DNA from 3 places in the Paenibacillus sp. JNUCC31 genome. Region 1 is predicted to be linked to each of the others. Evidence: riboswitches for the same ligand, from Rfam matches in the RefSeq annotation. Region 1 holds a riboswitch; each other region holds the start of a gene.
The links. A riboswitch is a leader RNA that binds a small molecule or an ion and turns the genes downstream of it on or off. The one in region 1 is predicted to bind cyclic di-AMP.
Positions count from the first base shown of each region.

Region 1 (8,280 bases):
CCCGTGTATTGAATATGGCTGTCATCATCATTAATGTAAACCACATCGGTAACGGCAGCAGCATCCATTGAAACCGCATTTGCAGCATTTTCTACATTCGTGATTGGGTCCACTTCTGCTTCCAAGTCAACTCCTTGCTGCGTATTCGCAGAGTCTGTGGTCGAGGAATCCGTAATGGCGATGCTTAGATCCTGTCTGCCATCGATTTGCTCCTTGCCCCCGTTACGCTTCCAATCCCCACTATAACGCATGCCCGTGTCATCATCATTAACGGCCGATGTGCCGCTCACGGCAGTTACTTTAAGCATTCGGGAAGCATGGGGTTCCAACACGCCGCCACTAAATTCCGTATTAAAAGTTCCCAATTCGGAATGGCTCCAAAGATCTCGGACCAAAGCCGGACCTTCGAGGCCAAGATCGCTCCATTTCACTTTCACCTCTGCACTCCGGTTGCCCAGATTGAACAGAGCTACGCTGTACGTACCATCTCCGTTATTGGCATACCATACCTGCTGTTTGGTGTCCATGGAAACCGGATGGGCTGGACGTCCGGCCTGATTGACCGCAATGACTTCATCATTCGTAAGCAGCTCCAGTCCATAGCTGTCCAACCTGGTCAGATCATTACCTGAATAAAGCGGTGCTGAAGAGATTGCCCAGAACGTGGTAGCGGTCTTCCGCTCGTCCCTGGTCAGACCATCCATCGAGCCATTCCCGACATTCAGGGAATCAAAGTCGTTCCAACCCCCTGGACCTGCATCGCGCCACCAGATGGCAGCGATGGGGAATAAACGTGAAATGCTCGACCATTCCGTTAAGCCCTTACTGCTGTCGTAGGCTTCAACATCCCAGTCGATTCTCCAACCGTTCGCATACTTTTTCCAGAAATCCACGTAATTATGGTCGAGCGCCCAGGAAAGCTCAAACCAGATGTTATTTCTGTCCAGGGCTTTGGACCACGCCTCCACATCACCGCGTGCATCCCGACTCAAGTTATTGATTCCCGATCCCGGAGTTACACTGTCGAATTTGACAAAGTTAATGCCCCACTCGCCCAGAAGATCGGCAATGGAATCCACATACTTCTGTGCGCATGGGTTCGTAAAATCGATTTTGTACGTGTACGAATCCCAAGCATCCATAACAACGAGCGGCTTTACCGCGATATCCTGCATACGACATGCTCCACCCGTCCCATAAACCTCAAGATTTTTGTTATAGGCGGTGATTGATAATCCCGGGATCAGATAGATCCCGATCTTCTGCCCGTTATTATGGACATAATCAATGACCTCCTGAAATCCGTTCGGATAAAGAACAGTACTCGGAATAGGACGGCCATATTCATCCTCGTCCCCGTTCCAGCCAGCATCAATATTAATGTATTCATAGCCATGGGCCTGCAGCTTCTCACGCATGGCATCTGATTGCTTCTTAATGCTCTCGGCCGATGTCCAGTTACCCGCCCCGTCATACACCTGCATGCTGTAGCTGCTCCAGCCCATATACGGCTTTTGGGCGAGACTTTTATCTGCTGCTTGTGCCACATTACCTCTCGTCCCCATCATCCCGAACTGCACTGCCGCAATCACGAATACCATAAAACACATTGCCATCCTTTTTCCGATTCGTTTCAAATTATCCCTACCCCCTCTGAATTTGGTCATTCAAATCATGGTTGATAGCGCTTCCATACGAGAAAAGAATAGTGGATGCCTGAGGCACAGAATAGGTACAATTCGGTATTTTACGTACAAATAACCTGAATTAAAGGGGCAAACCGTCGCAGAACGAACATCTTTCCATTACTGGATAAATAAACAAAGGAAAACCTACTAAAAACGTAAACCAACAAAAAAAGGTTCCTGATGGCACAAATGCCATTCTAGGAACCTTTTTCACCTTACATATGATGCGGTCGAGAGGACTCGAACCTCCACGGGGGTAAGCCCACACGGACCTGAACCGTGCGCGTCTGCCAATTCCGCCACGACCGCGTATCTCATATCTCCGAGATATTATATCGCGGCGACAAGAAATAATATATCATGTGGAATAATATGTGTCAACAAAAAAAAAATTTTTTCATTCTATATTTAAAGCTGTATTCATCCATCATTTCATGTAAAACAAAAAACCAAGGCCAACACAGTTAACAAGCACTGTATTACCCTTGGTTTTGTTTGGATATTAAGTATGAGTCAAATTATTGTTATTGTTTATTTTATGATTCTGATTGAAATTGATGAAAAGCGTGAAAGAACTATATCTTGGAAGGCCAGTTACCGTACCAAGCATATCCGCCTCTTCTTTCCTTATCGATTTCGCTAAGCTTGTATTTCACAACCCCATCACGTCCTACGAAGATCGGTCTATCTGTTCCAATTTCGTAAAAACGAGCCCAAATGGGCGCTGCACCTGAATCAGCAACGAGTTTACTATCCCCGTTTTCTCTGACATATTTGTACCCTGTAATTTTCACTTTGTTGAACCAGGTTTCTGCCGCTTCGATTGAAGCTGTAATTTTTGAGTTTGACGGTCTTGTTTTCAAAAACTTCACAATCGTACTGCTCTCTCCAGCACTGAGAGAAGGCACTTCGTAAATTCTTGCTCCTGCAGGTTTAAGGGAACTGGAATCATGTTGCTGTCCCCATGCAGTCAGTTTGCCATTAGCGACAACCTGTGTATTCAGAATAGCGTCTACTCCTTTGGCAACTGATTTTTTACTGCGATCCGCAAGAGAGCTGTCGATGAATGAGAAGTCACCTTTGCGTGCACCTACTTCATCCAGCATGTACATGACATTAATCATGGCATCATCGTTGAAGGTGATGTGCTTGTGATAACCTGAGCTCTGGTATACTTGCGGCCATCCGCCATTGGAATATTGCATGTTTAGTAGAAAGTTGATTCCTTTGATGGCAGCAGCCGAATACCGCGGGTCATTAGTCTTCTTAAATTCCTTTGCTAATCTTCTGATTTCTGAGTATGTAGCTTTGTTATCAATCGTGGATTTTGCCCACTCGCCGCTTGTTTCCTTATAATCTTTCTTCCATCCTCCGTCAGCACGCTGATTTTTCAAGATATCAGCAATACTCGCTGTCGTTCCCGAGGCGTCTGCAGCAGATACCTTCGCAACTGGCTGATATACTATTCCAATAACAGACAGAACCATTGTACAAGCCATAACAAAGGATGCAAACCTTACTTTTGATTTAAACATCAGATTAGAACACCTCTCCCGATTCATTTTATGCAAACTGTTTCCCTGATCCTACCCTCCTTATATTTGATTATAAAATCAAACTTTTTCTTTTTATCCAATATGTGGATTGGATAAAACCATTCTATGCAAAACAATGAATTATGTCAATATTCACAACAACATGTAACAACTACTTTGATTCCTGTTAGTGTTATCCAAACCCTTGCGAAAAAGCAATTCATTGTCCAGTTTCTATCCATTTGAAACAGTTGTTACTTTTTTGTCATAGGTTAGATACGCACTTCCGAGTTTTTTCTACATGGAAAGCTGGAATTCCGTTAACATTGAGGTACTAAGAAGGGATTAAAACCCGTTTGACATTTTCGCATTTATGCAATATAGTTTCAAAAGGTTACAAAAACTTAATTATTCATTTGCCGAGTTTCATGTTTGAAAACGGGGGAACCATTTTGGGTGAATTATTCTTATACATAGGAAATATAGGGAACCTTCTACCGAACCCTTAGCTAACTCCGTAGGCATCGAAGGGAGAACATTGATTTTGAAAAAACTTATTATCTCCATTTTTGGAGCAGCAGTTCTATTTACATCCGGTGCAGCAAGCACAGAGGCAAGCAGTATTAACACCGTCGTTAACAACATGACTGGCATACCTTACAAATGGGGCGGCACGACAATGGCTGGATTTGATTGCTCTGGATTTATGAGATATATTTTCAACAAATATAGCATTGAATTACCACGCACTTCCCAGCAACAAGCTAAGGCCGGAACTCCGGTATCCAAAGCAAATCTGCGTACAGGTGACCTGGTATTCTTTAATACGATGGGCAACGGCATTTCACATACGGGTGTATATATCGGTGGCGGACAGTTCGCTCACGCTTCAAGCAGCAAGGGTGTCAGCATCACCCAATTATCCACCCCTTACTTCCACGATCGTTATGTAACAGCACGCCGGGTAACAGGGCAGTTTATGTATAATAAGATGCTTGGCAAAATATAAGTTGAACACGAAAGGGCTTCGGTTATTACCGAAGCCTTTTCTTTGTCTACATTGATTTTCTACAAATGCATAGGCATGATGTTATAATCAGGCTGCAATACATCTTTTTTAATGCAAGGCCTTCTGGACTCTCATCGCACCCTGTGACAGCGCATGACCGCCGCCTACGGCTCCAGCTACAGCAACCGTCTCCATAATCTCCTGGTCGGTCGCTCCTTTGGCACGGGCCTCTTCCGCATGGTAAAACGTACACACCTCATTGTTGGCGAACAATCCGATGCCCAGTGCAATCAGCTGTTTGGTCTTGGCATCCATCGCTCCTGCCTGAAAGCATTCTCCTGTGAACTCATGATAAGACTTCACCACGGAAGGCAGCACGTCGCTTAATTCTCCAATCTGGTCCTTATAGGCATGAACCTTATCATTCATTAGTGTCAAGGTTACCGCACATCCTCTCGGCTGATATGTTACAAGCTCTCACTGTACCTATCTTCTCTCCCGAGAGGTGCAATTATGCCAAATCATCCATGGTAAATGAACCTAAAAAGGCATGTCCTATTCTTCGAGCAGGCTCTTGCGTGGTTCGCTGAATAATTGATACCGATAATTCCGGTCGAGTTTGACCACACGACGATTCTGACGGCGAATGAGCACCTGCTCCCCGTCCCAGGCTACGACAATGCCCGTCACATCATTCGACTGAATCTCGTCTCGTACCACTCTTACTTTTTCACCCGATAAACGCAGTGCATCCAATTCTTCATCACTGATCATATTCCCGGCGCCTACTTTCCAAAAAATTATTTACAAAAAGAGACCTAAATGAAAAGTCATTTAGGTCTCACGTGACTGTATTGGACTGTCATGTCATTCGAAAGTATGTCCCGACTGAAAGTTACCGCTGCGCGTGCTCTTTGCTGTCGTTCTTCTCAAACCAAAAATCAAGCACTTTGGCGGACATCACACGTTCTTCAAGGTACTCCACTTGATGCGGTGTAAATTGTTCTTTCCAAGAGAAGGACAACTCTTCGCACAAGCCTACAATCGTCAGCAATTCTGACCAGGCAACGTAGCGTTTGTACCAGAAAAATTGAGGATGTTCAATCATATAGGGATAAAGGTCATCGAATTCCGTATGTTTACAATCCAGGGCACGTTCAAAATGAACTTTCGATTCCGCCAGCTTATCAATAAAAAATTGTTCTGTTGCCGGTTGGTTCCCCATGGTGTTGCCTCCTCTCCCTAACATAACCCCATTATAAATGAAATCGGCGGTCATGCAAAGGCATTGTTCAAAAATTAGGCCCTATTCCTTTAAAATGTCACATTTCATTATCATCAAATTGCACGGTACCGTCATTCAGTGAACGAATGCGTACCAACGCTTCAACCGGGATGCCCTGTTCTCGAATGGTACGTGCTCCGGCCTGAAAACATTTCTCGACCACGACACCGAATCCAACCAGTTCCGCACCCGAACGTTCAATAATTTTGATGACACCACGAGCGGCATCTCCATTGGCAATGATATCGTCAATGAACAAAATACGGTCATTCTCATGAATGTATTCGCGGGATACCATGATATCCGTTACGATTCCTTTAGTAAAGGAAGGTACTCTTTCACAGTAGGCGTCGGGGTCAGCCTAGAAAAGTGTTTTTTTGCGACGGGCAAATACCAGCGGAACACCCAGCTCATAGGCAGCAGCAAAGGCGACCGGAATCCCGGAAGACTCCACTGTAAGGACCCGGGTTACACCACTTTCTCGGAAACGAGCAGCAAACTCACGCCCCATCTCCATTGTCAATTCAGGATCAATCTGATGATTTAGCAGACCATCCAGCTTAAGCACCTGATCCGAGATGACTACACCTTCTTGTAAAATTCGTTGTTTCAATACTTCCATTATTTGACCTCCCAAGCCTATCCTATGACGTAAAAGTATCATATATCTGGCTATCAGTTCAAGCGAAATTGACTATCCCCTTGTCCGGAGCATGCAAATGACCCCAAAGATGCACATCGATTGTCATGACTTTGATGGGTCAAGCATACCTTGTACCATGGCACCCGCATGTCCAAACTATTCAGGGGCCTGAGAGGGGAAGCGCATGAAACAGGCATTTCGGGTGCTGCAGATCGCATTTACATACATTGGAACGGTCGTAGGGGCCGGCTTCGCTACAGGTCAGGAGATATTGCAGTTTTTTACCCAGTATGGCAAATGGGCCACCATGACCATCGGCTTATCCACCATGCTATTTGTCTGGTTAGGTACGAAAATGATGCTGATTGCTCACGATACAGGCTCACGTTCTTATGAAGATCTCAACAAGCATTTGTTCGGTCAGAAAGCAGGAAAATGGATTACGTGGGTTACCCTCCTGATTCTCATTGGAGTAAACAGTGTCATGCTGGCTGGAGCCGGTTCTGTCTTTGTAGAACATCTGGGTATGCATTACCAGACCGGTCTGATTGTGACGCTTATCGGTACATATCTGCTGCTTGGACGGGGTATCCAGGCCATTCTGCAAATGAACAGCATCGTGGTACCGATGATGCTGCTGCTCTCCCTGCTTATGATTACAAGCACCATACATCATCCCGGCGCAGACCGATTTATTACGTTAACCACTGACAGTCATCCAATCCAGGTCTGGTTATCTCCCCTGTTGTATAGTTCATTCAACCTGGCACTTGCCCAGGCCGTACTCGTTCCGGTAGGGAATCAGATTCGCAGCCGGAAGGTTCTGAAATGGGGCGGTGTTCTGGGCGGGATAGGGGTAGGATTCATGCTGATGGCCGCCCACTTCGCCATGTCGGCACAGATGCCTGGTATCATTCAGTTTGAGATTCCAATGGGCAGTATTGCCTTTCAGCTTGGATGGGTAGTGCAATCTGTGTATGTATCTCTGATTTTCATGGAAATCTTCAGTACGTTTGTAGCCGACATTTATGGAATGACCCTCCAACTCAGACAGCATATCGAAGTACATCCCAAAATAATCACACTGGCCATCATGCTGTTATGTTATTCGCTCAGCCAGTTTGGTTTCAGTTCCCTGCTCTCTATCCTTTACCCCATTTTCGGAAGTTTGGCACTGATCTGGGGGGCAAAATTGATAATGGATCGATGGGGGAGCTTTCGCGGACGCAACAAAAATCTGTAAATAACACATCCTGATGATACGGAAGGAAATTTTCCTAAATATATCAAAAGCCGCTGTTCGCACAGCGGCTTCTTTCTTTCCCCCCAGCGCTTAGCCCTGGCTCGGAAATTGCAAATATATTTTTTTAAGTTCATTGACCGATCTGCCCAAAGAATAATGAGTCTTGGCCTTCTCACATGCTGAGCGGGCCAGCTCATAACGGTACGCCGGGTCAAGCATAACCTTCTCCAGCGCTTCTGCCAATGCAAACGGATCTTCTGAGGGTACCAGCAAGCCATTACTGCCATTCTCGATCTGCTCAGGGATACCGCCAACATCTGTACCTACAAGGGCGAGACAGCTAAGAGCCGCTTCAGCAAAAACAGACCCAAACGCCTCTGCCCGCGAAGGAAGAACGAAGATATCAAAGAAAGGCATGAATTCCTCAGGGTGAAGCGTGTATCCGTAAAAAATAGTTTCATTATAAATGCCCAGCCGCTGGGCCAACTCTTCCAAATCTGGACGTATCGGTCCATCTCCGATAATATGAAGCACGTAATCATGTCCCCGAGCTTTCAGCTCGGCACAGGCTTTGAACAGAATATCCAGCCCTTTCGCCGGAACTAGCCGACATACAGTGACCAGTTGTGGAATAGCATTGTCATGAGGAATCGGCTTAAACCGTTTCTCATCAAATCCATTCGGTATTACACCGATGACATCGGGATGCTGCACATAAGGTACCAGATAACGACGGAAAGAATCCGACACGGTCAACAGACGCTCTGCCTGATGCTCCAGTTCACCATAGATGGCTAACAGGAATTGATGCTCCGGTCCGTCCGGCTCAATGCGTCCATTCAGAATCAGCTCTCGCTCATAACTGGAGTGGATCGTT
Region 1 covers NZ_CP062165.1:5,903,529-5,911,808, reverse strand. Annotated here, with positions in the region: gene JNUCC31_RS26160 (X2-like carbohydrate binding domain-containing protein) at 1-1,637, opposite strand, end outside; tRNA gene JNUCC31_RS26155 (tRNA-Leu) at 1,914-1,997, opposite strand; gene pelA (pectate lyase) at 2,264-3,223, opposite strand; cyclic di-AMP (ydaO/yuaA leader) riboswitch at 3,631-3,762, shown strand; gene JNUCC31_RS26145 (C40 family peptidase) at 3,768-4,232, shown strand; gene JNUCC31_RS26140 (carboxymuconolactone decarboxylase family protein) at 4,341-4,670, opposite strand; gene JNUCC31_RS26135 (hypothetical protein) at 4,788-5,006, opposite strand; gene JNUCC31_RS26130 (hypothetical protein) at 5,128-5,457, opposite strand; partial or broken gene JNUCC31_RS26125 (xanthine phosphoribosyltransferase) at 5,555-6,139, opposite strand; gene JNUCC31_RS26120 (YkvI family membrane protein) at 6,345-7,403, shown strand; gene JNUCC31_RS26115 (glycosyltransferase family 4 protein) at 7,494-8,280, opposite strand, start outside.

Region 2 (8,280 bases), 2.0 Mb from region 1:
TGACCCGCTGTCGATATGGAGGTAGCGAGCACATAACCTTGAGCGAAAAGCTTCATGACCATGCGTGTCGTAACGGCCATGTTGCCCGCTTTCACTTCGGCAAAATCCTTATATTTTGTGAACAACGAATCTACATACATCAAGACAAACAGCAAAACCGAACCCGATAACGTCCAGACCAGCATTGCCAAAATGTTCAAATCCATCTACATAGCCCCCACATCTCAACATGAACCGCAATTAAAAGCGAAGGAGAAACGCTGGTCTCTCCTCCGCTGGTGCCCCTGCTTATACAAGGTTTAGTTCTTATTTTCGTACTGCTTCATCAATGCAGCCAGTTCATCCTCAACAGCCTGATCTTTGCCTAGCTTTTCAAATTCATCATCCAGTGATTTTCCTTTGGATGACATTTCATTGCTGGCTTCTGCCTGAGCTTCCATCTGCATCATTTTTTCTTCCATACGCTTCATACCCGCGCTAGCTGTGTCAGAACCAAATCCGTTCATTGCCTTGTTGATTTCGGTTTGAGCTTTTGCTGCATTGTAACGCGCAACCAATGTCTCACGTTTATTTTTCATCTGAGTCAACTGTTTGCGCATTTCGTCGAGCTTGCCGCGAAGATTATCAGCAGACGCTTTGTTCTGGTCGTAGCTTGTTTTGTATTCGGCCATTTTTTCTTCAGCGACTTTCTTCTCTTCCAGCGCACGACGTGCGAGATCCATATTCTGGGCACGGGCAGCGGTGTGAGCCTGCTCTTCACGTTTTTTCACAAGAGCTTCCTGTTCTTCGAACAGTTGTTTAAATTTCTTCTCAATGGCAATCTGTGCGGCTACAGCTTTCTCTGCATCTTCCAGATCTTCCTGCATGTCACGGATATATTGATCCGTCATTTTAATCGGATCTTCTGCCTTGTCAATAATGGAATTAATGTTAGACATCGTTAAATCGCGCAATCGTTTGAAAATAGACATTATGGTATTCCTCCTAGTCGATATTACATCCTTGTATATAATCATACATACGTGGCAACCTTCTACTCGTTTCAATTTTAACAAAAAAAATCATAAAAGACGATTTTGGCTCCAATGAAACTATTGAATCAGCTGATCGAATTGAATCAACTCTTCATCAAGCAGCCTCTCTGCAGTCTGCACAATCTCATCAATCTGCATCCGTGTAATTGCATCAAAATGAATTCCCATTATAACGGTCACAGCTGTTTTCAAATGCATGGCCGCTTTACGTGCAAGCCTCTCACACAATTCTTGTTCTTTATGCCCTGGAATATGCACCGTAGCCCCGCTCACCCGTTCTCCATCCGGATAAAATGTCGCTACCGCTCCAATATGTGATTTTCCTCCAGTCACCAGAAATACTTTGTCTTCTCCAGCCTCAATCACCTGTATACGAACGGTTTTCAAGTCGTATGTGCTCATCTTGCTCCACCTATCCTTTTCTATCTGAGATATGTATGGTGGAAGTATGGATCGAATTCCATCAATCAGCAATGAAACATCTCACACATCACGAATAATTGACTGCATTCCCGGGCATACCAAAGAGAACGCAATTTGGGAAAAGGAGGCACTAACATGCGTCTACGCCTCATTATGTTATCCATCATGGTCATTCTTCTGGGAGGGAGCTTTGCCCCTGCTCAATTAAGGGCTGCTTCAAGCCCACAAGATAAACCTGTTTCGAAGTCGGATTCATCCGAGGAAGAACAATTGACACTTGGACAGCTTAGGCAGAAATATGCCGATACATTCAAAACCAATGGTCCTTCAACAAAACAGGTGGCTTTGACTTTTGATGATGTGCCTGATCCTAGGTTCACCCCGCTGGTACTTGATATTTTGAAAAGATACAAGGTACGGGCTACTTTTTTCATTGTGGGAAGTCGCGCGGAGAAACATCCGGATTTGGTGAAACGCATGGTGAAAGAAGGACATATTGTGGGTAATCACAGCTACAATCACCCGGAATTCAGCAAGCTGTCCATGAATGCATTTCGCAAACAAATCTTACATACCGGAGATATTATTCGCAATTTAGCGGGTTACACTCCCAAGATGATCCGCCCTCCTTATGGTGACATTAACGAACAACAGCTGCAGTGGGCAGCCAATCAACGTTACAGCATTGTGAACTGGAACGTTGATTCCCTGGACTGGAAGGGCCTAAGCAAAGACAAAGTAAAGAAAAACATTCTGTCGGCCGTTAAACCCGGTTCCATTGTTTTGCAGCATGCAGGTGGCGGGGTGGGTTCGAATCTGAAAGGCACTATCGAGGCGCTGCCTGAAGTTATTGAGGAATTGCGCAATCGGGGGTACGAGCTGGTCACTTTGGACGAAATGCTGGGCTTGCCAAAAGGCAAGTAAGATCTGTTTGTAAGGAGTTCGTATAAAAACAAAAGGGTGTCCTTCAATCACATCATCGTGACAGAAGGACACCCTTTACTAATTAGTAAGTTCAACGTGCAGTTGCACTGGATATGTGCGGCCATTTTTTATTGTTATTTCAAAATGTAAAGTTCAACATCCTGAATACCGAATGTACTCACAGACTGTTGGCTTCCCGGAATAAAGATATCAATCCTATGACCTTTAATAGCACTCCCCACATCCCGGGCCGTAGCAACAAATGCCTGTTTCGGAAGTCCTGGATGTGAATGACCCGTTACAAGGACCTTCGTACCCAGTGGAATAATACTCGGGTCTACTGCGATTGTGCCCAATTCGAGCGGATTACCGAAGTAATCTACAGCACCCCATCCTCCATTTTCTGAAGGATCGGCAGAGTATGCGGTTGCTTTTACATCGACTGACTTGCTGTAGTCAAATGTTTTTCCCCAGGCTTGGACTACCTTGTTATCTGCGTTGACATCAAGGCTGGCTGTAGTTATTGTTTTTGCGTTTGTAGCCGCTGCTGCAGATACTGTGTTTGTTTTGCCTGGAATCGTAATTTTCAAACCGCCGTAGATGTTGTAAGCGGAAATGTCACTGTTAGCTTTAATGAGTGTGTTTAACCCAACTCCATATTGCTTGGATAAGGTGAAGAAGGTATCCCCCTCTTTGGCCACATGAACTGAATCAGCGTGAGCCGGAACCGCCTGAATTAGCATTGCTGCTGTCAGCAAAGCTGTTGCTGTTTTGGCTATACGTTTCTTGTTAATCATGGTCTTCCTCCCTCATTGTGCCTGCGAAGTTAGTTGTCGGATTCGGATGGAGGAGACCACCCTATAGGTCCTAATTACATCAAAAGCTATATGTACGCCCTAATTCACCCCAAGCAGCGTGCCATCTTTCTTCCCCTGCACATTCTGCATCATTACATCCCCCACACTTCCTGTCCGGAAGTTTCGGCAGGAACAAATATATCACAATTTTGTAACCATGAGTCGTAGTAAATGTTACCAAATGGAGAAACAGTTCATCACAAATGCTGAAAATATGCGAATCCTTCAACATACAGTCTGACTGAAGTTGTCCCTTTGATGACAGAAACGTTACTTTTTATGTAAATCCATTCTTATGTTCACATGACAAAACAGCCTTAACGACTGTGTGTCGACAAGGCTGTTTTGTCATGTTTGAATTAAATTAGAGCACTTTGGCAAGGAAGTCCCGTGTACGAGCATGCTTGGGTTCACCAAACACTTCAGCAGGGGTTCCTTCTTCTACAATGACCCCGCCATCCATAAACAGAATACGATCTCCTACTTCGCGAGCAAAGCCCATCTCATGCGTTACAATAACCATTGTCATACCACCTTCAGCAAGACGCTTCATGACATCCAGCACCTCACCGACCATTTCAGGATCAAGTGCAGAAGTTGGCTCGTCAAACAGCATGACATGCGGCTGCATTGCAAGAGCTCTTGCAATAGCGATCCGTTGTTTCTGACCACCGGAAAGCTGATTCGGATAAGCGTCTTTTTTGTCGGACAGGCCGACCGTCTTGAGCAACTCTGCCGAGATTTGTTCAGCTTCCTTAACGGATTGCTTTTTCACTTTAATGGGAGCGATTGTAATGTTCTGCTGCACCGTTTTGTGCGGAAACAGGTTGAAGTGCTGGAACACCATGCCCATTTTTTCACGAGTCGCGTTGATGTTGTGTTTGGGGTCTGTGATTGACACACCTTCAAAATTAATTTCGCCGGAAGTCGGCTGCTCCAGCAGGTTCAGGCAGCGTAAAAATGTACTTTTCCCCGATCCGGACGGACCGATGACCACGACAACCTCACCTTTGCCGATTGTTACGTTAATGCCCTTGAGCACATCGTTATTTCCATATGATTTGTATAATTGTCTAACGTCTATCACTTGCACTCAACTTCCTTTCCAATCGACCCAGCAGCTTGGACAAAATGAACGTCAGCACAAAGTATATGGCTGCTGCAATCAGGAATGGGTTCATTCCTTGGTACGTAATATTTTTGACTACACTTGCCTGGTACATAATGTCGACCATACCAATAACCGAAATAATGGAGGACTCTTTAATAATGGTCACAAACTCATTACCGATCGCCGGTAGTACTGCTTTGAAAGCCTGTGGGAGCACGATGTAACGCATTGCAGCAGTTCTCCCCATTCCGAGCGAACGAGCCGCTTCCAGTTGACCACGATCTACCCCCTGGATACCTGCACGGAAAATCTCCGCAAGATAAGCTCCACTATTAATGGAAAGTGTAATGATACCTGCCTGAAGTGGCGTGAAATTAATACCCAGAGTCAGTGCAAGACCATAATAGATAATCATCAGTTGAACCAGCATTGGCGTACCGCGAATGACCTCAACGTAAGCTGTACCGATCCAGCGCAAAATCGCAACGTCATGCAAACGGAACAGACAGATGATCAAACCGATAATAACCCCGAATATCACACCGAGTGCAGACAGTAGAAGGGTGTAGCCCACACCTGTCGCATAAAAGCTTTTGTACTGCCAGAACACTTCAAAAATGTTCTGATTTTTGTCCAGCTTGTCTGCATTCAACTGACTCGCTTCTTTAACCATTTGCTCAATTTTATTTTCGCTTTTCAGACGTTCGAGCGTCCCGTTCACAGCGTTCAGCAATTCCGTATTTCCCTTGCGAATCCCGATCGCCGCTTCTACCTGCTCTTCATCCGGAATAGCAGGAGCTAGTCCGATAATATCATCCAAATAACCAGCAGCTACCGTATCTTCGACGATCGCCGCATTCACACGATTGGTCTGCAATTGCAGCACGATATCGGATATTTTATCGAGTGCCGTCAGTTTTGCGCCTGGGATTCCCTGACCAATCGTTTCTTGAATGGAGCCTTTTTGGACTCCAATTTTTTCATTTTCCAGTTCAGCCATCGTAGGATATTTGTCTTTATCCTTATTACGTATCATGATAACTTGTTTTGATTTATAATAGGTATCGGAAAAGTCAATACTTTTCTTGCGCTCATCTGTCGGTGTCATTCCCGAGATGACCATATCCACACGACCACTCTGCAATGCAGGCAGCAGTCCGTCAAAACCCATATCCTCGATCACAAGTTCTGCGCCAAGATCGGCCGCAATTTCTTTGGCAATGGAAATATCAAAGCCCACAATTTGGTCTTTACCATCAATGACTTTATGGAATTCATATGGCGCAAAATCGGCACTTGTACCGAGCACCAGCTTTTTACTGCTTGAATTGCCTGTGGTTCCCGTTGCCGATGCAACAGGTGCAACTGTTGTTAGCAAAACCACAAAAGCCAGCAGCATCATAGTGTAACGACTAATCAATTTCAACCCTGTTCTCCCCTTATAATACTTTGTGTGCTTCTCTTGTTGATGCCTGAGTCATTATAAAGTAGAATGCATGATTATGCAATGCATTTCGACATGAACGATTACAGCTTGTTTCTGAAAAAATTACTGCAACTATGATATAATTATTGAATTATTTTCATTTTTGCTAAGGAGTCCATCATGACACATACCAAAACACAAATTTTAACGGTTATTGATCAATATGCTTCCCGTTTTAAGGAGATTTCATCATACATTGGTGCCCATCCCGAACTCGGGAATGAAGAATATCTCGCTTCTGCTCGGTTAAAGGAAGAACTTGCCTATCACGGATTCACAGTAGAAGCTCCTGTTCTTGGATTGGATACTGCCTTCATCGGTACGTATTCTGCCTCCAAGCCAGGTCCAACCATTGCCCTCCTGTGTGAGTACGATGCACTCCCTGAAATTGGTCACGCCTGCGGTCATCATCTGATCTGCATGATGAGCCTGGGAGCTGCCGTTGGTCTTAAATCCATACTGGATGAAACGGGCGGAACGTTGAAAGTGTTCGGTACGCCCGCGGAAGAAACACGGGGTGCCAAGGTACCTATGGCTGAAGCAGGTTTATTCGATGATTGTGATATCGCACTGATGGCTCACCCGTACTACGCGTATGAGAAATCAGGCAGTTCTTTGGCGATTGACGCAGTACAATTTGAGTTTCATGGAAAATCTTCACATGCTGCTGCAAGTCCACACGAAGGGATCAATGCACTGGATGCGGTAATCCAGACGTTCAATGGAATTAATGCGTTCCGCCAACACGTGAAAAGTACGGTTCGTATTCACGGTGTAATCAATAGCGGAGGACAGGCAGCCAACATCATTCCTGATTATGCTTCGGCTCAATTCTATGTACGTGCCTCGACGAGAAAAGAATTGAATATCCTCACCCAGCGTGTAATTCAGATTGCGGAAGGCTCTGCTCTGCAAACGGGGTGCCGACTGGTTACATCCAATTATGAGACTTCTTATGATGAGATGGTTACCAATGAATCGTTATCGTCTGCCTTTAGTGCAAACTTGCTTGAACTGGGCATTCCTCAAGAGGAGATTGTGAGCGGTAACGATCACGGCTCCATGGATATTGGGAACGTTTCTCTGCGTTGTCCTGCCATCCACCCTTATATTCGCGTTGTGGACGAAGTCCATACCCTACACTCGATCGAGTTCCGTGATTTGGCGCTGCAGGAACGGGCTTTGGATGGAATGATCTTCGGAGCCAAGGCACTTGCTGCAACAGCGTATGATGTCTTGACCCAGCCTGAACTGCTGCAAACGATTCGAACAGAATTCGATGGTGTAAGTCGCTAAGTTTGTCGCAAACTGGCGTGCATTCTTCAAGGGGTGTTCTCTCAGACCCGCAATTCAGGGCTGATGGAACACTCCTTTTGTTCATTTTGATATGTATATTCAGAAACAAGCTGGAGATCCTGTGAAAAGAAAACATTGAAAGTCACTGAAAATTTCACATTTATTGCAGTAATCATGGTTCATTTGCTGTCTAACTTGGTTATTTATAGCTATAACTTTATCTTGAGTTCAGGAGGTGCTGTCATGCTGCTCGAAGCAATGTATCACGTTCCCCGCGACAAATGGGCTTATGCATATAACCCCTCTACCATTCACCTGCGTGTACGAACCAAGAGAAATGACGTTGAATATGTGACTGCACTGACTGGTGATAAGTACGATTGGGATGGAACTTACAAAGAGATTCAACTGGAGAAGGCTGCTTCAGACAGCATGTTTGATTACTGGGAGGCTGCTGTCAATCCCAAATTCAAGCGCCTGACCTACATCTTCCGCATAACCGCCGGAACAGAAAGTATTTTTTTGGCCGATAATGGAATTCATTATGATGCCCCTTATCCGACCGGAGGATATTATGAATTTTCCTACATACATGAAATTGATGTATTTAAGGTCCCCGAGTGGGCAAAAGAAGCCGTGTTCTATCAAATCATGACAGAAAGGTTTGCGAACGGCAATCCGGATCTGAATCCGGAAGGGACCCAGGAATGGGGCGGCAAGCCTGAACTGGATAACTACTTCGGCGGAGACCTGCAAGGTGTGCTTAATCACCTGGACGATCTGACCAAACTCGGTGTCAACGCCATCTACTTCACCCCATTGTTTCAAGCCAACTCCTACCACAAATACGACACCATTGATTATAAAAAAGTCGACCCCCATTTCGGGGACAATGAATTGCTCAAAAAGGTGGCAGAACAATGCCATCGCCGCGGAATCCGGGTCATGCTTGACGCGGTTTTTAACCATTGCAGCGAAGACTTCCCCCCATTTCAGGATGTACTGAAGAATGGCAAGGAATCCAAATATGCAGACTGGTTTCATATCAATGAATACCCTGTCCAGATCAAGAATGGAATCCCTACTTACGATACCTTTGGGTTTTATGGAAATATGCCCAAGTTCAATACTGCGAATTCCGAGGTTAAA
Region 2 covers NZ_CP062165.1:320,150-328,429, forward strand. Annotated here, with positions in the region: gene JNUCC31_RS01255 (DUF350 domain-containing protein) at 1-206, opposite strand, end outside; gene JNUCC31_RS01260 (PspA/IM30 family protein) at 300-971, opposite strand; gene lpdD (prenylated flavin chaperone LpdD) at 1,092-1,436, opposite strand; gene JNUCC31_RS01270 (polysaccharide deacetylase family protein) at 1,593-2,381, shown strand; gene JNUCC31_RS01275 (3D domain-containing protein) at 2,516-3,178, opposite strand; cyclic di-AMP (ydaO/yuaA leader) riboswitch at 3,181-3,377, opposite strand; gene JNUCC31_RS01280 (amino acid ABC transporter ATP-binding protein) at 3,603-4,325, opposite strand; gene JNUCC31_RS01285 (ABC transporter substrate-binding protein/permease) at 4,312-5,775, opposite strand; gene JNUCC31_RS01290 (M20 family metallopeptidase) at 5,956-7,131, shown strand; gene JNUCC31_RS01295 (alpha-glycosidase) at 7,375-8,280, shown strand, end outside.
Region 2: another riboswitch for cyclic di-AMP. It lies ahead of JNUCC31_RS01275 (3D domain-containing protein); the one in region 1 lies ahead of JNUCC31_RS26145 (C40 family peptidase).

Region 3 (8,280 bases), 750 kb from region 1:
TTTACGGGCGACATTGGCAAGTGCACTTTCATAACATGCTCCATATCCAGCGGCAAAAAGCTGCTCGGGGTTTGTCCCTTCACCACCGGAACCACCCAGCTCTTTAGGCATTTTCAAATCATGTTTGAGCACACCATCCGAAGAAGCCACTGAACCTGTACGTCCACCTTTAACTGTCGCTGTTGCTGTATATAAAGCTTCCATTAAAAATCTCTCCTTTACCTTCGATTTTTTTACTGCCTACTATTCAATTTAAACTTCTGGCTTATTTTGAAACGTACTGGAGCCCTTATTCAGCTTTTACATCTTTATCATTTTCATGCATGTGAGACATCATAGGTAATTTATCCAAGCTTGGGTAATATACTAAGGCACAATTCACTCCTCGCCATATTTTGTCCCTATACACAAAAGTTGCACTAGACAAAAATAATTGAAGTAGTACAATGTATGTATCGACATAAACGTTTGGATATATCGAAAGCAGTTTATTAACGCTTTTGATTTGGGTTTCAATTTTCAAATTTAATCTAAGGAGACACAATGTTTCCTCTTCATATAGAATATCAATACTTCAAAGTCGGGTGATTATATTATGAGTAAAAGAAATCTCTTCAAGACTCCTTCAAATGAGCCATTGGCTGCGGGTATGGCCCCTTCTCTGGGGGAAGCCCATAACTCCATGAAGGTGCCTCAGAATGCTGCATGGTGGAAAAAATTCCTTGCCTTTGTTGGTCCAGGTTACCTGGTTGCCGTAGGTTATATGGACCCCGGAAACTGGGCAACCGATATTGCGGGTGGTTCACAGTTTGGGTATACCTTATTATCCGTTATTTTGATCTCGAACCTGATGGCAGTTGTGCTGCAGTCACTCGCTGGTAAACTCGGAATTGTTACGGGTAGAGATCTGGCTCAAGCCTGTCGTGAACGGTTCAGTATGCCTGTCGTCATGATGTTATGGATTTTGTGTGAGCTTGCGATTGCAGCCACCGATCTTGCGGAGGTCATTGGTTCAGCGATCGCGCTTAAGCTGCTCTTTAACATTCCCATGTTATATGGCGTTATTATTACCGCAGTTGATGTACTGGTCATTCTTCTGTTGCAAAATAAAGGTTTCCGCGCATTGGAATCCCTCGTCATTGTGCTGATGGCTACCATCGCCCTCTGCTTCGGTATTGACCTGTTTCTCGCTAAACCGGATATGGGCGGCGTCATGCATGGTTTTGTACCCAGTGCCGAGATTTTGCAAAATCCAGCCATGCTCTACATCGCTATCGGAATTATCGGTGCAACTGTCATGCCCCATAACCTGTATCTGCATTCTTCCATCGTGCAGACCCGTCAGATTGAACAGACACCCCAGGGTAAAAAAGAAGCGATTCGGTACTCCACCATGGATTCAACCATCGCTTTAACGCTGGCCCTGTTCATCAATGCAGCCATCCTGATTGTATCAGCTGCCGTGTTCCATAGTGCAGGCATGACCCAGGTTGCGGAAATTACAGATGCCTACCATCTGTTGACACCTCTGCTGGGTACCACCATTGCAAGCATCCTGTTCGGTGTAGCGCTGCTGGCTTCAGGCCAGAACTCAACACTCACCGGAACGCTGTCCGGGCAGATTGTAATGGAAGGATTCCTGAACATTCGTATTCCGGCCTGGCTTCGTCGTCTGGTCACACGCCTAATCGCCATCATCCCGGCTGTAATCGTTACAGCCATTGCCGGAGAGCACGGAACAGAGGAACTGCTCATTCTGAGTCAGGTTGTACTGTCGCTGCAGCTGCCCTTTGCCGTCATCCCGCTGGTGATGTTTACGAGTGACAAAAAAAGCATGGGGGCATTTGCCAATAAGTTATGGCTCAAAATCATCTCCTGGATCATTGCCGGAGTTATCGTTATCCTGAATGTGTATCTGATCATCCAGACCATTCTGTTATTCTAGGTAAGCGGCAACTAGCAATATTTTTCATAACTCAAAAAGGCTGATCCTCTCAAGTAACATATCTCTTGAGTCGATCAGCCTTTTGTATGGTGTTGGTGCAACTTGATCCTAATCCTAATCCATATCTATATCCATATCGATTAGATCTCATATAACGCTATAGGTTAATTGTCTGATTTCTGAGTTACCAACAACGGAAGTAGTTCCTCCAGTGATTCAATCGTCCAGTCGGGACGATCTTCGTCTGCAAGCTCTGGCTGAAATCTGCCATAACCCTGTAGAATTCGGATCGTATGCATGCCCAGCTTCTTGGCCGGAATAATATCATTATCAATCCGATCTCCAATCATAACCGCCTCTTTGGGTTTGCACCCTGCCTGTTTCAGCGCCACAGCATACAGTTCAGGATCAGGCTTGGACACTCCTTCTTCAGCCGAACAGGCCAGCACATCCACATACTTGCGCAAACCATAGCTATCCAGCCGACTCTCTGTTCCCGGGCTTTGATTAGCAATAATGCCAATCTTATAGTGTTGCGACAACGTCTGGAGAACAGAACTGGCTGACGCGAAGGGGCGCTCAAGCTCTTTGCGGAACTTCAGCTTCTCCTGGATCTGTTCGCGGTGCCCCTCATCACTGATTAGGGTTCGAATAGCCAATTTCATCGGCCATTGCTCATAATTTCGATAAGAGGCGGCAAATAGCTCCCGCACCGTCTGCATCTCCACCTGATAACCAAGCGCACAAGCCTCACGCACGAACTGACCGATAATATCATCCACCGGCTCCCATTCGTCCACGAGCGTATCCCCCACATCAAAGAACAACCATTTTATCCCACGTACTTCCGGCACGCCTATTCCTCCTCGTTAGCCACAGGAAATTCTTATCCCCATTTCCCAAACCATAAAAAAGAAGACCCACCATCATGCATGAGTCTCCTCAAGATTCCGTTTATTTATGATTTCAATTATAACAGGCAGCTGACACCGGATCAATCACAGGTATGGAACAGGAACAACAACTAAACACTACCCATTAAGCAGGAACCCCACTTCCCCATTTAAAGAGTACACAATCCGGTCAGCTCCCATCCCCCGATAGATCCCTTTCGGATGGCTCTGTTCTGTAATGACACACAAGGACTTGGATGTCCATGAGCGGCAGATTTGCAAATATCGACAGGTCAGGTTTAGGCTATTTTCAAAAATAAAAACATTGCCGACACTGCCTTGCGGCAAAAACCATTTCTGAGCTGCAGCCGTGTTCATGCGAATGACATGCTCCACACCGATTCTCCGGAGCCTGCGCTCTTCACCTGCACTGTTGGTCAGAACGGCAAACGGCATTTTTTTGTACATCAGCAATTTGATAAATTTACGTCCTGCTTCATTTGGAGCAGTCACTAAGATCATCTCTTTATCCATCATTCGTTCCTCCCTTGGCGTGAAAAGACAACAAAAAAGAAGCGTGGGGGACCAAGGCCTCCCGGACGCTTCTTCATTAATCCACAGCAAAAAGACACTATGAACCAGCGTACGGCTTGTTGCCTCTCCCTTTAACGCTTACGAGGTTAGCTGACGGATTCGGACGCGAGAGTCGCCCTATTTCCGGCTGTCACCGGAAAATTCACCCCATGGATGCCTACTGTCCTGGACAGTTCATCCTGTTGGTTCCCCCGTTTCCCACCCATGAATGAATGGAAACTCAGCGATTAAAACATCGTTCCTTTGTGAACATAATCAGAGCGATATTATCGTTTGTTTCGTTTTTCATGTAAAATTTAATTTAATTGGAATTACGATATGAATCATACACCCATGCCCTACCGGTGTAAAGTCTGTGCAGATCACCGAATCGGTGGATTTTTGCCATTTCACTTCAATAATAACGCTTACAACATATCCATTCTCTACCCATCTCGTCAAAGCTCTCTAATTCTCCCTTTAGCGAAATTCACATAGCTAATCATTCACTGTTCATACACGAAAGGCTTACATTGTGCTAAAATAAATTTAAATTTTGCAATATTTAATTGTCATCAATATAATAGGAGATAAGAAGAATATGAAATGGAGGCGATTCTCATATCAGTCTACGACTACAAAGTAAACACCCTTCGCGGTCAGGAAGTTGAAATGTCCAACTATCGTGACAAAGTACTGCTTATCGTGAACACAGCAAGTCAATGCGGTCTCACGCCCCAATTTAAAGGGCTGCAAGAACTTCAGGACAAATTCAAAGATTCCCCATTTGAAGTTCTCGGATTTCCAAGCAACCAGTTTGCACAGGAAAAAGGCTCTTCGGATGATATTGCCGAGTTCTGTCAGATGAACTATGGTGTCAGCTTCCCGATGTTTGAGAAAATCGATGTGAACGGTTCAAGCGCTCATCCTCTATTTCAGCATCTTACCAAAGAAGCACCGGGCGTACTTGGCTCCAAATCCATCAAATGGAACTTTACCAAATTTCTTGTGGATCAGAATGGACGTGTTCTGAAACGGTATGCCCCCAAAACAACACCTGATAAAATTGAAGCAGACATCAAAGAATTGCTTAAATAAGTTAAGGCCATCCGGACCCTGCAGACAGAATGAACCTGCAAACGGGGTAAACGGATGACCTTTTTTGTCTGAACCATTTATACTGTAAAAAGCCAAAAAAAGAAGCTCCCCGTATGGGAAGCTTCTTCTTCATCGTTCTTATGATGCGGTCGAGAGGACTCGAACCTCCACGGGCATACGCCCACTACCCCCTCAAGATAGCGTGTCTGCCATTCCACCACGACCGCATGTCGTAAATAATCGGCAACAGAATTGATTATACCCGGTTCATGTTTAAATGTAAAGCATTTTTAATATTATCCTTTCAACTGCGATTTTCCTTCCATAAATCGTATTATCTCGTCATTTTCTCCTATGAACCGCATATGATTAAATTTGATCTCGTTTAATATTCGATTCGGCTGATCCCCCCTACTTTTATAAGAGACAGACAACTCATTCACTTTTCCAAATATAACATTCATAGTTATATAAATTAACATTATAAGATTCCCAAATTTAAAAACCAAGAAACCATTGACAAAAAGCGGATATTTATGTGAATATATATATTATATAATTCGGATTTACACACATAAAGCGAACTAAAAAGGAGTTTAATGTTATTTAACATAACATTAAACGAACGTAGGAGGCGAAAGACTGTGAACCGTGGGAATAAGCTGCTCGATTACGTCAAACTGCTTGATTCCTCTATCCAGGTAGGAGGGTTCACCCATTCCTTCGGCATGGATACCCATATCACTGAAGGGACCATTCGTAGTGCCGAAGATCTTGAATCATTCATGCGCTGTCAATTGCACCCCAGCATCGTCCGTCTGGAAGGCATGGCGATTAAAGGTATCTACACTGCCACAGATCATAATGACGCGTGGCGTACAGCTCTCATCGACAAGCTCGTCCATGTCCAGCGGACCCCAGTACACCTCAGAGAACACGCCTCCACAATGGGCAAACGACTGATTAAGCTGGCTCACGCACTCCACCCCTGGATTGATTTTAGCGAACTTGAACAAACCTTGGCTAAGTATGAATCCGTTGGCTGCCTCTCCACTGTTCACGCCTGGATTAACCACCACCTCGATATCCCTGTCGAGGAGGCGGCCCTGGGTTATCTGCATTCAGCCATGAGTGCCTGCATAACCGAAGCCTCCAAAGTCATCCCCCTCAACACCAATACAACACAGGACCTGTTGGTTCGCCTGGCCGCAGACCTGGAGCATGAATGGCATACCGTCAGCGCCTCCGCTGCGGATGGACTGGTACAACCAACCTCAATGTCCATGAAAGCATTGTTCCCCAGCTTTCACATGCTTGGAGCAGGACTTCACGCCTACAGGGCGTAATCTCTCCCCCCTTCGCCTCCATATCACTCACCTCCTCATACAGTAAGACACAAAAAACACGCCGCAACCTCCTTGCTGGCGTGTTTTTTATGTCAGTTATGTTGCCTATTTAACGCATTTACGCCATTTAACATATTAAAATACACTTATTTCCGTCTTTTTTAATTGTTAGATGACGCAATTACGTATATAATAAATCTTACAGCTCGCATATCCATATATTTTACATCAAGAATGATTGGCTGAATACTACATTCTAACTGAGGGGTGAACCCTTTTGAACAAAAAGAAACCTGTTACTCCGTTCGGTTGGGCGATCAAACGACGGCTAACCGAACTCCAGGTCGACCAGAAGACATTTTGCGAACAGCACGGCATTCCGCCATACCGTCTCTCCAATCTCATTCACGGCACACGCAAAGCAACCCGGTTCAGGAACCAGGTCGCAGACATTTTGGAAATTCCTGATGATTTAAGATAAGACTTCTGCCAAGGAGGACCTCATTTCATGAGATATTTAATATCCGATCTGGAGAGATTATCGTTCCAGTCCATGCATCACCAGCTCATCATCGTTGACCACAACTGGATCATTCGAAGCTGCAACACCGCTTGGCAGCAGGGGCTCGGACAGCCGCCTCCCAAGCTGGACATATCAGACACCTCCAGAACACCTGAAACCTCCCATTACCTCCAGCTCATGGAGGCGTGGATATCACGCGAGGAGAAAGCAAAGAATGCGAAGATTGTTCAAGAGTTGAAAAATATCACCAAACCCTTTAACGACTGTTGTACATACGAGATTTCCATTCAAACGACCCACAGGGAGCAGCGCTGGTTCCGTCTGGAGCTCACCCCGTTAAGGCAGGCCGATCCAACTCTGCTGTCCGATCTTGCCCTAATTGCTCACACAGATGTCACCGAACAAAAACACATAGAACAGCAGCTAAAGAAGGCCCTGTCCGAAGTTCGCACATTACGCGGGCTGCTACCCATCTGCGCTGTCTGCAAACAGATTAAGGATGAACAGGACGCCTGGAACTCTGTCGAGAGTTATCTGGAGAAGCACACACATGCCGAATTCACCCATGATATATGCCCGGATTGCATCCGGCGTCTATATCCCAAGTACTCCAACATTCTGGACAAGCGCTCCTAAACTCATCCTACGCCATGAACCTTAGCTACACAGACAGATGGTGCTCAAACTGCGACATATCCAACTCTCGCGGCGTTCCTTGCAGTGCAATCGCTCCTTTGTCCATTACATAGATATAATCTGCAGCACCGCGTACAAAATCAATGCTTTGCTCCACCAGCAAGATAGAGATCTCGCCCTTTGCCTTAATTTGCAAAATGACCTGCCGGATATCCTCCACGATGGAAGGCTGAATGCCTTCTGTCGGTTCATCCAGAAGCAACAAACCGGGCCGGGAAGCGAGCGCACGGGCAAATGCCAGCTGCTGCTGCTGCCCCCCACTCAGATCACCACCCTGCCGTCCATACATCGTGGCAAGCACCGGAAACATCGCCAGCACATCCTCCGGGAACGTCTTCACACCCGGAGCGCCGGTCTCCAGTCCCAGCAACAAATTCTCCTTAATCGTAAGCTGAGGGAAAATTTCCCGCCCTTGCGGCACATAGCCAATCCCCGCCCTGGCCCGTTTGGCTGAGTCATGGGCGGATAACTCCTCACCTTTCCACTGGATACTGCCCTTGCGTGTTTTAAGTAGTCCCATCAAGGTTTTCATCAGGGTAGTCTTTCCCACGCCATTGCGACCCATCAGACACACCACCTGACCTGGCTCAACATCTAGATTCACGCCCCGCAGTACATTGCTTTCCCCATAACCGGATTCAATTCGTTTCAGTGACAGCATGGTCATCTCTCCTTTTGCCCAGGTACACTTCAGCCACCCTCGGATCTTCCTGCACTTCCGCCATCGTTCCTTCCTTCAAGAGCTTGCCTTCATGCATTACCGTTACCTTGGCCGCATACTCGCGAACAAATTCCATATCATGCTCTACCACTACAACAGACCTTTCACGCGCAATCTCCTGCAATAATCGGCCCGTCTTATGTGTTTCCTCATCCGTCATGCCTGCCGCTGGTTCATCCAGCAGCAATACACGCGGCTCTTGCAGGAGCAGCATACCAATCTCAAGCCACTGCTTTTCCCCATGTGATAGTGCCCCTGCACGCGCATCCACACGATCCTGCAGACCAATCTGGTGCTTAATCCGTTCCATCGCTGAACTTGTTTTACCATAACGTTGAATACCAAGAGCCTGTAAAGGAGAACGACGAGTCTCCGCAGCCAGCATCAGGTTCTCCATCACGGTCAGGCCCCCAAAGATCGAGGGAGCCTGGAATTTGCGTCCTACCCCTTTCCGTACAATCTGATGCTCCTTCAGACGAGTCAGT
Region 3 covers NZ_CP062165.1:5,151,808-5,160,087, reverse strand. Annotated here, with positions in the region: gene JNUCC31_RS22345 (organic hydroperoxide resistance protein) at 1-204, opposite strand, end outside; gene JNUCC31_RS22340 (Nramp family divalent metal transporter) at 650-1,945, shown strand; gene JNUCC31_RS22335 (HAD family hydrolase) at 2,110-2,799, opposite strand; gene JNUCC31_RS22330 (HAD family hydrolase) at 2,977-3,375, opposite strand; cyclic di-AMP (ydaO/yuaA leader) riboswitch at 3,493-3,668, opposite strand; gene JNUCC31_RS22325 (glutathione peroxidase) at 4,033-4,509, shown strand; tRNA gene JNUCC31_RS22320 (tRNA-Leu) at 4,654-4,736, opposite strand; gene JNUCC31_RS22315 (urease accessory protein UreF) at 5,154-5,855, shown strand; gene JNUCC31_RS22310 (hypothetical protein) at 6,133-6,336, shown strand; gene JNUCC31_RS22305 (nitrogen regulation protein NR(II)) at 6,364-7,014, shown strand; gene urtE (urea ABC transporter ATP-binding subunit UrtE) at 7,040-7,735, opposite strand; gene urtD (urea ABC transporter ATP-binding protein UrtD) at 7,713-8,280, opposite strand, start outside.
Region 3: another riboswitch for cyclic di-AMP. It lies ahead of JNUCC31_RS22330 (HAD family hydrolase); the one in region 1 lies ahead of JNUCC31_RS26145 (C40 family peptidase).